DNA from 2 places in the Streptomyces sp. NPDC088747 genome. Region 2 is predicted to be linked to the other one. Evidence: predicted binding sites of a transcription regulator. Region 2 holds the regulator's gene; the other holds the start of a gene.
What was found. The regulator HrcA, encoded in region 2, represses chaperone genes, less so after heat shock. The targets are predictions, from matches to a motif close to TTNGCACTCNGNNNNNCNGAGTGCNAA.

Region 1 (6,551 bases), on a different contig from region 2:
CGGGCCCCGGACGAGTCGGGAGCGTCGGCGGAGCCGGAAGCGGCGGAGCCTTGGAGTCAGCTCAGCGAGCCCATGGCCGCCGGGTCGAACGCGGTCAGTTCGCCGTGTCGGCCGTCCAGGACCTTCGCCGCCCACTCCGGGTCCTGGAGCAGCGCGCGGCCGACCGCCACGAGGTCGAACTCCTCGCGCTCCAGGCGGTCCAGCAGGTTGTCGAGGCCGGCCGCCGCGGCGCCCTCGCCCGCGAAGCCGCTGATGAAGTCGCCGTCGAGGCCGACCGACCCGACGGTGATGGCGGGCTTGCCCGTCAGCTTCTTCGTCCAGCCCGCCAGGTTGAGGTCCGAGCCCTCGAACTCCGGGAGCCAGTAGCGGCGCGTCGACGCGTGGAAGGCGTCCACTCCGGCCTCGGCGAGCGGGAACAGGAGGGCGCCGAGCTCCTCGGGCGTCTCCGCGAGGCGGGCGTCGTAGGCCTCCTGCTTCCACTGCGAGTACCGGAAGAGGACAGGGAAGGACGGGGAGACCGCGGCGCGGACCGCGGCGACGATCTCGGTCGCGAACCTCGTACGGGCGACGAGGTCACCGCCGTACGCGTCGGTGCGCCGGTTGGTGCCCTCCCACAGGAACTGGTCGATCAGGTAGCCGTGCGCGCCGTGCAGTTCGACACCGTCGAAGCCGATGCGCTCGGCGTCCGCCGCGGCCTCGGCGAACGCCGCGATGACGTCGTCCAGGTCCGCCTGGGTCATCTCCCTGCCCTCACCGGCGGTGCCGTTGATCCGCAGGCCGGACGGGCCGACCGCGGGGGCTTCCGCGAAGGGCGGCTCACCCGCGCTGCGGACCATGCCGATGTGCCAGAGCTGCGGCACGATCTTCCCGCCCGCCGCGTGCACGGCCTCCGCCACCTTCGCCCAGCCCGCGAGCTGCTCCTCGCCGTGGAAACGCGGGATCCGGTCGCTCTGCCCGGCCGACTCGTGGCCGATGTACGTGCCCTCGGTGACGATGAGGCCCACACCCGCGGCGGCGCGGCGGGCGTAGTACGACACGACATCCTCGCCCGGGATGCCGCCCGGGGAGAACTGGCGGGTCATCGGCGCCATGACGATCCGGTTCGGGACGGTCAGGCCGTTGAGGGCGAGGGGGCGGGACAGGATCTGGGCCGCGCGCGAGGGGGCGAGTGTCACGTGAGTACTCCTGGGGGAGAGTCGGTCGGAAGCCGGTCGGCGCGAGATGCTCGTGCATAGGTACATGTGATGGATATGTGCACGTGCATTGACTCGCTTCAAGAGCGTCAACCGGTCCCCCCGTCATCGCATTCCGACCCCGGGGCAACCGTCATGTGATCCAGGTCACTCCCCGACGTGATCACGGAAACGGAAACGCCCGAGGGCGGCACCCCTTGGGAGAAGGGGTGCCGCCCTCGGTACGAAGGACGGTGATCTACCGGGGGCCGGAGCCCCGAGGTGGATCAGAAGTCCATGTCACCGCCCGGCATGCCGCCCGGAGCGCCGCCCGCGGCGGCCTTCTCCGGCTTGTCGGCGATGACGGCCTCGGTGGTGAGGAACAGCGCGGCGATGGACGCGGCGTTCTGCAGGGCAGAGCGCGTGACCTTCGCCGGGTCGATGATGCCTTCGGCGATCATGTCGACGTACTCACCGGTCGCGGCGTTGAGGCCGTGGCCGACGGGCAGGTTGCGCACCTTCTCGACGATGACGCCACCCTCGAGACCGCCGTTGACGGCGATCTGCTTGAGCGGGGCCTCCAGGGCGAGCCGCACGGCGTTGGCGCCGGTCGCCTCGTCACCCGTGAGCTCCAGCTTCTCGAAGACCGAGGAAGCCTGGATGAGAGCCACGCCACCACCGGCGACGATGCCCTCCTCGACGGCCGCCTTCGCGTTGCGAACGGCGTCCTCGATGCGGTGCTTGCGCTCCTTGAGCTCGACCTCCGTGGCGGCACCGGCCTTGATGACGGCCACGCCGCCGGCCAGCTTCGCCAGACGCTCCTGGAGCTTCTCGCGGTCGTAGTCCGAGTCGGAGTTGTCGATCTCGGCGCGGATCTGGTTGACCCGGCCGGCGACCTGGTCGGCGGAGCCGGAGCCGTCGACGATCGTCGTCTCGTCCTTGGTGATGACGACCTTGCGGGCACGGCCCAGCAGGTCGATACCCGCGTTCTCCAGCTTGAGGCCGACCTCCTCGGAGATGACCTCGCCGCCCGTGAGGATGGCGATGTCGCCGAGCATGGCCTTGCGGCGGTCACCGAAGCCCGGAGCCTTGACGGCGACGGACTTGAAGGTGCCACGGATCTTGTTGACGACCAGCGTCGACAGAGCCTCGCCCTCGACGTCCTCGGCGATGATCAGCAGCGGCTTGCCCGACTGCATGACCTTCTCCAGGAGCGGGAGCAGGTCCTTGACGCTGGCGATCTTCGAGTTGGCGATCAGGATGTACGGGTCGTCCAGGACGGACTCCATACGCTCCATGTCGGTGGCGAAGTACGCCGAGATGTAGCCCTTGTCGAAGCGCATACCCTCGGTGAGTTCCAGCTCCAGACCGAAGGTCTGGGACTCCTCGACGGTGATGACGCCTTCCTTGCCGACCTTGTCCATCGCCTCGGCGATGAGCTCGCCGATCTGGGTGTCGGCGGCGGAGATGGAGGCCGTGGAAGCGATCTGCTCCTTGGTCTCGACATCCTTGGCCTGCTCAAGGAGGGCACCGGAGACGGCCTCGACGGCCTTCTCGATACCACGCTTGAGGGCCATCGGGTTGGCACCGGCGGCTACGTTGCGCAGGCCCTCGCGGACCAGCGCCTGCGCCAGAACGGTCGCGGTGGTCGTACCGTCGCCGGCGACGTCGTCCGTCTTCTTGGCGACTTCCTTGACCAGCTCGGCGCCGATCTTCTCGTACGGGTCCTCGAGCTCGATCTCCTTGGCGATGGAAACACCATCGTTGGTGATCGTGGGGGCGCCCCACTTCTTCTCGAGGACGACGTTGCGGCCCTTGGGGCCAAGGGTGACCTTGACGGCGTCGGCGAGCTGGTTCATCCCGCGCTCGAGACCGCGCCGTGCCTCCTCGTCGAACGCGATGATCTTGGCCATGTGAAGTGGTCCTCCCGGACTGGGGTGGATTGCTCCGGACCGCGCCCGCGCCCGCGACGGACGGCCTGCGTGCCGCGTGGTTCCTTGCCCCACTTGGCCTGCGGGCCTCACTGACCCGGTCCTCGTTGTCACTCTCACCTTCAGAGTGCTAACGCCAATGATTAGCACTCGCCCCTACCGAGTGCAAGCGGCTCCGGAAGATCCGCAGGTGGAGCGGGGGGCGCACACGGGCGCGAGGGGCGGCGGAGGCCGGACAGACCGAAGGGCTCGTGCCCCCTGCCGGGGACACGAGCCCTTCGTCACGTCGAACAGAGCTATCAGTCGGCGCGTGCTTCAGCTGGTCGCCAGCCGGACCATGTCCGCCTGCGGCCCTTTCTGGCCCTGCGAGATCTCGAACTCGACCCGCTGGCCCTCTTCAAGGGTGCGGTAGCCGTCCATCTGAATCGCGCTGTAGTGGACGAATACATCCGCACCACCGTCGACCGCGATGAAGCCGTACCCCTTCTCCGCGTTGAACCATTTGACGGTGCCCTGAGCCATGCCTAACTCCCCTATTACTGGCCCTTGCACAGGACCGCACTTCGCGGGCCCGGGTCAGACCTCACCCCCCAAGGATTGGGGGTGTGCGCCGGAACGCGTCGACCGCGGCTGAATGTATCCGTCCAACTGCCCTCTGCAACAGGTCAATCGGACGAGAATTCTGGGCAAGACCGATCGGGAATATCCGGAGAATTCGCAAAGATTCCGGGCAAGTCGGGCCCCATAAATGCCATAAACGGCTCAAATATACGGGGTACATTGGCTGCTTCTTGTCGGGCGTCACGCGAGGACTCATATGCACCCGGCATGGAACCGACTCGAAAGCGAAGCAGCTTCCCCAACTGTACCGCGCTCAATCATACAGAATTGCCCCCTCCGCTTCTCTCACGGAGGGGGCAATTCGATGAACTCTCGGTAATTACCATTACCGAAGGTAACGGCGATTACTCAGTGTCAGCAGGGGTCAGCCGCCCGCGACGGCCGGGATGATCGAGACGCCCGCGCCGTCCGGCGTCGCCGTCTCCAGGCCCTGCTCGAAGCGGACGTCGTCGTCGTTCACGTACACGTTGACGAAGCGGCGCAGCTTGCCCTGGTCGTCCAGGACGCGCGCGGCGATGCCGGTGTGGTTCTGCTCCAGGTCGGCGATCACCTCGCCGAGGGTGCCGCCCTCGGCGGGCACCTCGGCCTTGCCGCCGGTGTAGGTGCGCAGGATGGTGGGGATGCGGACGTTGACGCTCACGATTGACCTCCGGTCAGGTTTACGGGCCCATGGGCGCGGTGCTGATACGGCATTCCAGCGGAACGCCCCCGCTCAGGACGCGAGGCCGGCCTCGCGGAAGGAGTCCAGGTTCGGGCGGATGGTCGCGGTGAGCCCGGTGTCCGAGGCCACCGCGTCCAGGGTCTTGAGACCGTCGCCGGTGTTGAGGACGACGGTGGTGAGGGTCGGGTCGAGCAGACCGTTCTCGATCAGCTTCTTCGTCACACCCACCGTGACGCCACCCGCCGTCTCGGCGAAGATCCCCTCGGTCCGCGCGAGGAGCTTGATCGCCTCGACGATCTGCTCGTCGTCCACGTCCTCCACAGCACCGCCCGTGCGCCGCGCGATGTCGAGCACGTAGGGCCCGTCGGCCGGGTTGCCGATGGCGAGCGACTTGGCGATGGTGTCGGGCTTCTGGGGCCGTACGACGTCGTGGCCGGCCTTGTAGGCCACGGACACCGGCGAGCAGCCCTCGGCCTGGGCACCGAAGATCTTGTACGGCCTGTCCTCGACGAGGCCGAGCTCGATCAGCTCCTTCAGACCCTTGTCGATCTTCGTGAGCTGGGAGCCGGAGGCGATCGGGACCACCAGCTGGTCGGGCAGCCGCCAGCCGAGCTGCTCGCAGATCTCGTACGCGAGGGTCTTGGAGCCCTCCGCGTAGTACGGCCGCAGGTTGACGTTGACGAAGCCCCAGCCCTCGCCGGCCGGGTCGCCGATCAGCTCGGAGCAGAAACGGTTCACGTCGTCGTAGTTGCCCTCGATGCCGACGAGCTCCCCGCCGTACACCGCGGCCATGACGATCTTGCCCTGCTCCAGGTCGTGCGGGATGAACACACAGGAGCGGAAGCCGGCGCGGGCAGCCGCTGCGCCCACGGCGCCGGCGAGGTTGCCGGTGGAGGAGCAGGAGAGGGTGGTGAAGCCGAAGGCGCGGGCGGCCTCGATGGCCTGGGCTACGACGCGGTCCTTGAAGGAGTGCGTCGGGTTGCCCGAGTCGTCCTTGACGAAGAGCCTGCCCGGGTTGACGCCCAGCTCGCGCGCCAGGTTGTCGGCCTTGACGAGCTTGGTCCAGCCGGGGTTGATGTTCGGCTTCTCCGCGACGTCCGCCGGTACCGGCAGGAGCGGCGCGTAACGCCAGATGTTTGCCGGGCCCGCTTCGATGCGCTTGCGGAGGTCCTCGGTCTCGTAGGAGGAGAAGTCGTACGCGATCTCCAGCGGTCCGAAACACTCCTCGCAGGCGAAGACCGGACCGAGGGGCACTCGGTGGCCGCACTCGCGGCAGGAAAGCGCGGCGGCGGGGCCCAGATCGACGGAGTTCGCGGAATCCGGGGAGGTCACGGTGTTCGTGGTGTTCGCGGTGGTGCTTGCGACAGTCTGCGCAGCCATGGAGGCGAGGCCCTTTCTCCTCATCTTCCTCACGACGCACTTCGCCGTGAGACGGATTTGGCACCTTCCCGAGCCGGGAGCCTCACCACGTCGACGTGACAAGAACCAGCTGGAGGGTTGCCGGGGCTTCAACGGGCCGTATCCCTCTGCCCCTCTGGATGAGCGGTATTCAGTTGTACGCTCAACGACCCCCGACATGCGATGGTCATCAGCGTTGTTCAAGACTGTAACCGAAGGCCTGGATGGTGGAGAGAGCCGTCCGAACCGCGAGATGCCGGAGACACCCCCTGCCGGCGCGGCGACGGGCACAAGCATCCCAATGAACGCAAGGGAGAGCCGCACGTGCTGGAAGACGTCGAGCGCTGGCTGAGCACGCGCTCCTGGTCCGTGAGTGACCGCCCGCTCAAGAAACTCATCGCCGCGAAACGCTCCACCCATTCCACGGTGAGCGTGGTCCTCCCCGCCCTCAACGAGGAGAAGACGGTCGGGGAGATCGTCTCCGTCATCCGCCGCGACCTGATGACCCGGAACGTCCCCCTCGTCGACGAGATCGTCGTCATCGACTCGGGCTCGACGGACCGCACCTCCGAGGTCGCCGCCGCGGCCGGCGCCCGGGTCGTCCACAGGGACGACATACTCCCCCGCATCCCGGCCGTGCCCGGCAAGGGCGAGGTCCTGTGGCGGTCACTCCTCGTGACCAGCGGCGACATCGTCTGTTTCATCGACGCGGACCTCAAGGAGTTCTCCTCGGACTTCGTCACCGGGATCGTGGGGCCGCTCCTCACC
Region 2 (6,551 bases):
GCGCTAGGCCGGGCAGCTCCCGTGCCTCGGTGGGCTGCCCCTGCGCCCCGCCGGGCAGCTCCCGTGCCCCGCCAAGCAGCCCCCGTGCCTCGCCGGGCCGCCCTTGCGCTCCGCCGGGCAGCTCCCGTGCCTCGCCGGGCCGCCCCTGCGCTCCGCCAGGCAGCCCAGGCCCCCCGCCGAGCAACCCCCGCCCCCCGCCAAGCAACCCCCGCGCCTCGACGCGCAACCGCGCGCCCTCCCGCAGGCTCGAACCCGCGTCGATCAGCAGCGCTGCTTCCTCGCCCGCCACGAGCCCGACCGTGCAGTCCCAGTCCGGAAGGCGTCGTCGGCCGGTCCGCGGCGTGAGTCTCTCCCACCCCGCCTCTTCCCAAGTCACGCTCATGGGCAGACGCTAACGGCGAGGAGGGCCTCGGCACGACCGGGCGGGGCCGCCCTTGCCGGGGGCGTACCTCCCCGCCGTACACTGGCCGGGGACCGTTGGCACTCGCATGCATTGAGTGCCAAGGGGAAGGACCGCGAGGACAGACCGAGGCGACGACATCTGGAGGTGCGCGCGATGCTCAGTGAACGCAGGCTCGAAGTGCTGCGCGCCATCGTCCAGGACTACGTGGGGACGGAGGAACCGGTCGGTTCCAAGGCCCTCACCGAGCGGCACCGGCTCGGGGTCTCCCCGGCGACGGTCCGCAACGACATGGCCGCCCTGGAGGACGAGGGTTACATCGCCCAGCCGCACACCAGCGCCGGGCGCATCCCCACCGACAAGGGCTACCGGCTCTTCGTCGACAAGCTCGCGGGCGTCAAGCCGATGACCGCGCCCGAGCGGCGGGCCATCCAGAACTTCCTCGACGGCGCCGTCGATCTCGACGACGTCGTCGGGCGGACCGTGCGGCTGCTCGCGCAGCTCACACGGCAGGTCGCGGTCGTGCAGTACCCGTCCCTCACCCGGTCGACAGTGCGGCACGTGGAGCTGCTGTCGCTGGCACCGGCCCGCGTCATGCTCGTCCTGATCACCGACACCGGCCGGGTCGAGCAGCGGCTGATCGACTGTCCGGCGCCCTTCGGGGAGACGTCTCTGGCGGATCTACGCGCGCGGCTCAACAGCCGGGTCGCGGGCCGTCGCTTCTCGGACGTTCCGCAACTGGTGCAGGACCTGCCCGACGCCTTCGAGGCGGAGGACCGCGGCGCGGTCACCACGGTGCTCTCCACCCTCCTGGAGGCGCTCGTCGAGCAGACCGAGGAGCGGCTGATGATCGGCGGCACCGCCAATCTGACCCGGTTCGGACATGACTTCCCTCTCACCATCAGGCCCGTCCTGGAGGCACTGGAGGAGCAGGTCGTGCTTCTCAAGTTGCTTGGTGAGGCGGGGGATTCGGGCATGACCGTACGGATCGGTCATGAGAACGCGTATGAGGGACTCAACTCCACGTCCGTCGTCTCCGTCGGCTACGGTTCGGGCGACGAGGCAGTAGCGAAACTCGGCGTGGTCGGACCGACCCGCATGGATTACCCCGGCACGATGGGAGCGGTACGAGCGGTGGCACGGTACGTCGGACAGATCCTGGCGGAGTCCTGAGTGGCCACGGACTACTACGCCGTACTCGGCGTGCGCCGCGACGCGTCCCAGGACGAGATCAAGAAGGCGTTCAGGAGGCTCGCCCGCGAGCTGCACCCTGACGTCAATCCCGACCCGAAGACGCAGGAGCGCTTCAAGGAGATCAACGCCGCCTACGAGGTGTTGTCGGACCCGCAGAAGAAGCAGGTCTACGACCTCGGCGGCGACCCGCTGTCCCAGGCGGGCGGCGCGGGCGGCCCCGGTGGCTTCGGCGCCGGCGGCTTCGGGAACTTCTCGGACATCATGGACGCCTTCTTCGGCACGGCGTCGCAGCGTGGCCCCCGGTCACGCACGCGGCGCGGCCAGGACGCCATGATCCGGCTCGAGATCGAGCTGGACGAGGCCGCCTTCGGCACCACGAAGGACATCCAGGTCGACACGGCCGTCGTCTGCGCCACCTGCAACGGCGAGGGCGCCGCGCCGGGAACCTCCGCGCAGACCTGTGACATGTGCCGCGGTCGCGGTGAGGTGTCGCAGGTCACCCGGTCCTTCCTCGGCCAGGTCATGACCTCGCGGCCCTGCCCGCAGTGCCAGGGCTTCGGGACCGTCGTCCCGAGCCCCTGCCCGGAGTGCGCGGGCGACGGCCGGGTCCGGTCACGCCGGACGCTGACCGTCAAGATCCCGGCCGGCGTCGACAACGGCACCCGGATCCAGCTCGCGGGCGAGGGCGAGGTAGGCCCCGGCGGCGGCCCCGCCGGTGACCTGTACGTCGAGATCCACGAACTCCCGCACGCCGTCTTCCAGCGGCGCGGCGACGACCTGCACTGCACGGTCACCATCCCGATGACCGCGGCGGCCCTCGGCACCAAGGTGCCGCTGGAGACGCTCGACGGCATGGAGGAGATCGACATCCGTCCGGGCACGCAGTCCGGGCAGTCGGTCCCGCTGCACGGGCGCGGCATCACGCACCTGAGGGGCGGCGGGCGCGGTGACCTCGTCGTGCACGTCGAGGTGATGACGCCGTCCAAGCTCGACGCCGAGCAGGAGCGCGTGCTGCGCGAGCTGGCGGTGCTGCGCGGCGAGGAGCGGCCTGTCGGGCAGTTCCAGCCCGGTCAGCAGGGGCTGTTCTCGCGGCTGAAGGACGCTTTCAACGGTCGCTGAGGAGACCCCGCCCCGCTCGCCGGGGCGGGGTCTCCTCAGCTCCGGGCCGTACCCGCCGCGGCGGGTGTGTGGTGGCTCGTGCCACCGGGAAAGCCCGATTCGGACTTGTTCGGAGGACGTGACAACATGCCGTCATGTCCTCCGCACTGACCGATCTCTTCCCGCTTCCGATCGTGCAGGCCCCCATGGCGGGCGGAGTGTCCGTCCCGCATCTCGCGGCCGCCGTGTCCGAGGCCGGCGGGCTCGGGTTCCTCGCCGCCGGGTACAAGACCGCCGACGGTATGTACCAGGAGATCAAGCAGCTGCGCGGGATCACCACCCGCCCCTTCGGTGTGAACCTCTTCATGCCGCACCCGGAGTTCGCGGACAAGGCCGCCGTCGAGGTCTACGCCAGCCAGCTCGCCGGTGAGGCCGCGTGGTACGAGACCGAACTGGGCGAGCCGGACAGCGGCCGTGACGACGGCTACGACGCCAAACTCGCGGTCCTCCACGACAACCCGGTGCCGGTGGTCTCCTTCCACTTCGGCATCCCCGCCCAGGACGTCCTGGAGTCCCTCGCCCGCGCCGGCACCCTCACCCTGGTCACCGCGACCACGGCCGAGGAGGCACTCGCCGTGGAACGGGCCGGCGCCGCCGCCGTCATCGTGCAGGGCGTCGAGGCGGGCGGCCACCAGGGCACCCACCGCGACAACCCGGAGACGGACGGCACCGGCATCGGACTGCTCTCGCTGATCGCGCAGGTGCGCCAGACCGTGCGGATCCCGGTCGTCGCCGCGGGCGGCATCATGCGCGGCAGCCAGATCGCCGCGGTGCTCGCGGCCGGCGCGAACGCGGCCCAGCTCGGCACGGCGTTCCTCGCCACCCCCGAGTCCGGCGCGCACGCCGTGCACAAGCAGGCGCTGACCAACCCCCTCTTCGTACGTACGGAGTTGACACGAGCCTTCTCCGGGCGCCCGGCGCGCGGACTGGTCAACCGGTTCCTGCGGGAGCACGGTCCCTACGCGCCCGCCGCCTACCCCGAGGTCCACCACCTCACCTCGCCGCTGCGCAAGGCGGCGGCCAAGGCGGGCGACGCGCAGGGCATGGCGCTGTGGGCGGGCCAGGGGCACAAGATGGCCCGGGAGATGCCCGCGGCGCAGCTGGTGGAGGTGCTGAGCGCCGAACTCGAGGCGGCGACGACAGCGTTGTCGACGTTCCCGGAGGACGGGGCCGGGGGTACGGGCCGATGACGGCGCCGGTGTTCGTGGTCGAGCACTTCCAGGCGGGTGAGGGCGGGCGTTACGTCCTCGACGGGGCCGAGGGACGGCACGCGGTCTCCGTGAAGCGGCTGCGGGCCGGTGAGGACGTGGTCCTCACCGACGGGGCGGGTCGCTGGGCGGACTGCGTGGTGACCGGCAGCGAGGGCAAGGACCGGCTCGTCGTGCACATGGACTCCGTCTCCGAGGAACCGGCGGAGGAGCCCCGCCTCACCGTCGTGCAGGCCCTGCCCAAGGGCGACCGGGGCGAGCTGGCCGTCGAGACGATGACCGAGACGGGCGTGGACGCGATCGTTCCCTGGACGGCGTCCCGCTGTGTCACGCAGTGGAAGGGCGAGCGGGGCCTGAAGGCGCTCGCCAAGTGGCGGGCCACCGCCCGCGAGGCGGGCAAGCAGTCCCGCCGGGTCCGCTTTCCCGAGGTCGCGGACGCGATGACGACCCGGCAGGTTGCCGCACTTCTCGCCAAAGCCGATCTCGCGGCCGTGCTGCACGAGAGCGGCGACGAACCCCTGGCCACCGCCGAACTCCCCGCACGGGGTGAGATCGTGCTCGTGATCGGCCCCGAAGGAGGCGTCTCCCCGGAGGAGCTGACGCTCTTCGCCGAGGCGGGCGCACGGGCCTACCGTCTGGGGCGCAGCGTGCTGCGCACCTCGACCGCCGGGACCGCGGCGGCGGCACTGCTCCTGGGCCGCACCGGTCGCTGGTCCTAGACCACTTGGACCACTGGAGGTTCCCTTGGAACTCGCCCAAGTACGGCTGCTCGTCTCTGACTTCCCGGCCTGCTATCGCTTCTACGCCGAAGTCCTCGGCCTCAAGCCCCAGTCGGGCGCGACCGGGGGGCCGTACGAGAAGTTCAGTCCCGTCACCGGCTCGGCGGGCATCGCCCTCCAGGACCGCGCGATGATGGCCCGGATCCTGGGTGAACTGGGCGAACTGGTGACGGGGCACCGCTCGCTGGTGGTGCTGCGGGTGGACGACCTGGACGCCTACTGCGAGCAGATCACCGCACGCGGCGCGACCCTCCTGCACGATCCGGCTCCGATGACCGACCGGATGCGCGCCGCCCATCTCAAGGACCCGGAGGGGAACCTGGTGGAACTCCAGGAGTGGCTGCTGCTGCGCGGCTGAACCGGCCGCCGGGTGTGAATCGTCCGAACGGGCGGTCCGCGCCCGGGTGTTCGAGTGTGCGGGGCGAGGTTTCGGGAGTGGCCGCATGCGGTCTTCCGTGTCACCCGCGTCGGTGGCACCCTGCCGTCCATGGGGGCTTCGAGACGGACAGGACGACGGATCGCACAGCGCCGGACAGTGGCGGCGGTGGGTCTCGCGGTGTTCGCCGTGGGCGGCGTCGTCGCGTGCGAGCCCGGCGGACTGAGCTCCGCCACGGTGGCGTACACGACCGACCAGACCGTGACGAAGGAGCTGGAGCGGCGGAACGCGGACGTGGCCTGGCTGAGCTGCACGGCGGCGTACGACGGTGACAACGAGATCCAGACGCCCGGCAGTTCGGTCTCGCCGGCCGAGGACACCGTGGCCGACATCGACTGCACGGGGGAGACCTCCGACGGGCAGGACATCACCGTCACCGGCAAGGTCACCCGGGCCGTCAGCGGCCGGTGCGTACGCGGCGACCTGACCGCCGAGATCGACGGCAAGCAGTGGTTCCACGTGACCGGGCTCGGCAACTGCGACGCGCCCGCCACGCCCGGGTACACCCCGCCCGTCAACGACCCCGACCCCGCCGTCACGGTGACCGTCACCCGGACCGTCTGGTGCCAGGGGAACCCCACCTGCTGGCCCGAGGGCAAGTGACCGGAGCCGTGCGGGAGTAGGGCTCGTGGGCGTCCCGGGTGACGGCTGAGGGGCGCCCGGGACGCCGGTGACCTGTGCCGTGCGGGAAGGCAAGTGATCGAAACCCCTGTCCGGGGGCCTGATCGCTGCCTAAGGTGATCGGGTGACAGAGTCCGCACCCTCCGGGTATCTCCGGTTTCCGCATCTGCACGGCGATCTGGTCGCCTTCACCGCCGAGGACGACATCTGGGTCGCCCCGCTGGAGGGGGCGGGCCGCGCCTGGCGGGTCAGCGCCGACAACGTACCGGTGAACCATCCACGCATCTCCCCGGACGGGACCACCGTCGCCTGGACGTCCACCCGCGACGGCGCCCCCGAGGTGCACGCCGCCTCGCTGACCGGCGGACCGTCCAAAAGGCTGACGTACTGGGGGAGTTCGAAGACCCAGGTGCGCGGCTGGACCCCCGACGGGCAGATCGTCGCGCTCAGCACCCAGGGGCAGGCCAGCCTGCGCCGCACCTGGGCGCGGGCCGTCCCGCTCGACGGCGGTCCCGCCACCACGCTGCCGTACGGGCCCGTCGGCGACGTCGTCCACGGAGACCCCGGCGTGCTCCTGCTGTCCGCTCCCATGGGGCGCGAGGCCGCCTGGTGGAAGCGCTACCGCGGCGGCACGGCGGGCAAGCTGTGGATCGACCGCGAGGGCGACGGCGAGTTCGTACGGCTGCACGAGGAGCTGGACGGGAACCTGGAGTACCCCCTGTGGGTCGGGGAGCGGGTCGCGTTCCTGTCCGACC

Region 1: a site for HrcA is predicted at 3,247-3,273, ahead of groL (chaperonin GroEL). Genes of this name have one in related genera too.

The regions. Positions count from the first base shown of each region.
Region 1 is NZ_JBIVKZ010000018.1:59,339-65,889, forward strand. It holds gene ACIP79_RS33460 (NADH:flavin oxidoreductase) at 57-1,175, opposite strand; gene groL (chaperonin GroEL) at 1,460-3,085, opposite strand; gene ACIP79_RS33470 (cold-shock protein) at 3,419-3,625, opposite strand; gene ACIP79_RS33475 (MoaD/ThiS family protein) at 4,089-4,364, opposite strand; gene thrC (threonine synthase) at 4,437-5,765, opposite strand; SAM riboswitch class I at 5,783-5,930, opposite strand; gene ACIP79_RS33485 (glucosyl-3-phosphoglycerate synthase) at 6,108-6,551, shown strand, end outside.
Region 2 is NZ_JBIVKZ010000015.1:167,687-174,237, reverse strand. It holds partial or broken gene ACIP79_RS30745 (MBL fold metallo-hydrolase) at 191-382, opposite strand; gene hrcA (heat-inducible transcriptional repressor HrcA) at 557-1,573, shown strand; gene dnaJ (molecular chaperone DnaJ) at 1,574-2,713, shown strand; gene ACIP79_RS30730 (nitronate monooxygenase) at 2,848-3,942, shown strand; gene ACIP79_RS30725 (16S rRNA (uracil(1498)-N(3))-methyltransferase) at 3,939-4,679, shown strand; gene ACIP79_RS30720 (VOC family protein) at 4,705-5,097, shown strand; gene ACIP79_RS30715 (hypothetical protein) at 5,227-5,778, shown strand; gene ACIP79_RS30710 (S41 family peptidase) at 5,921-6,551, shown strand, end outside.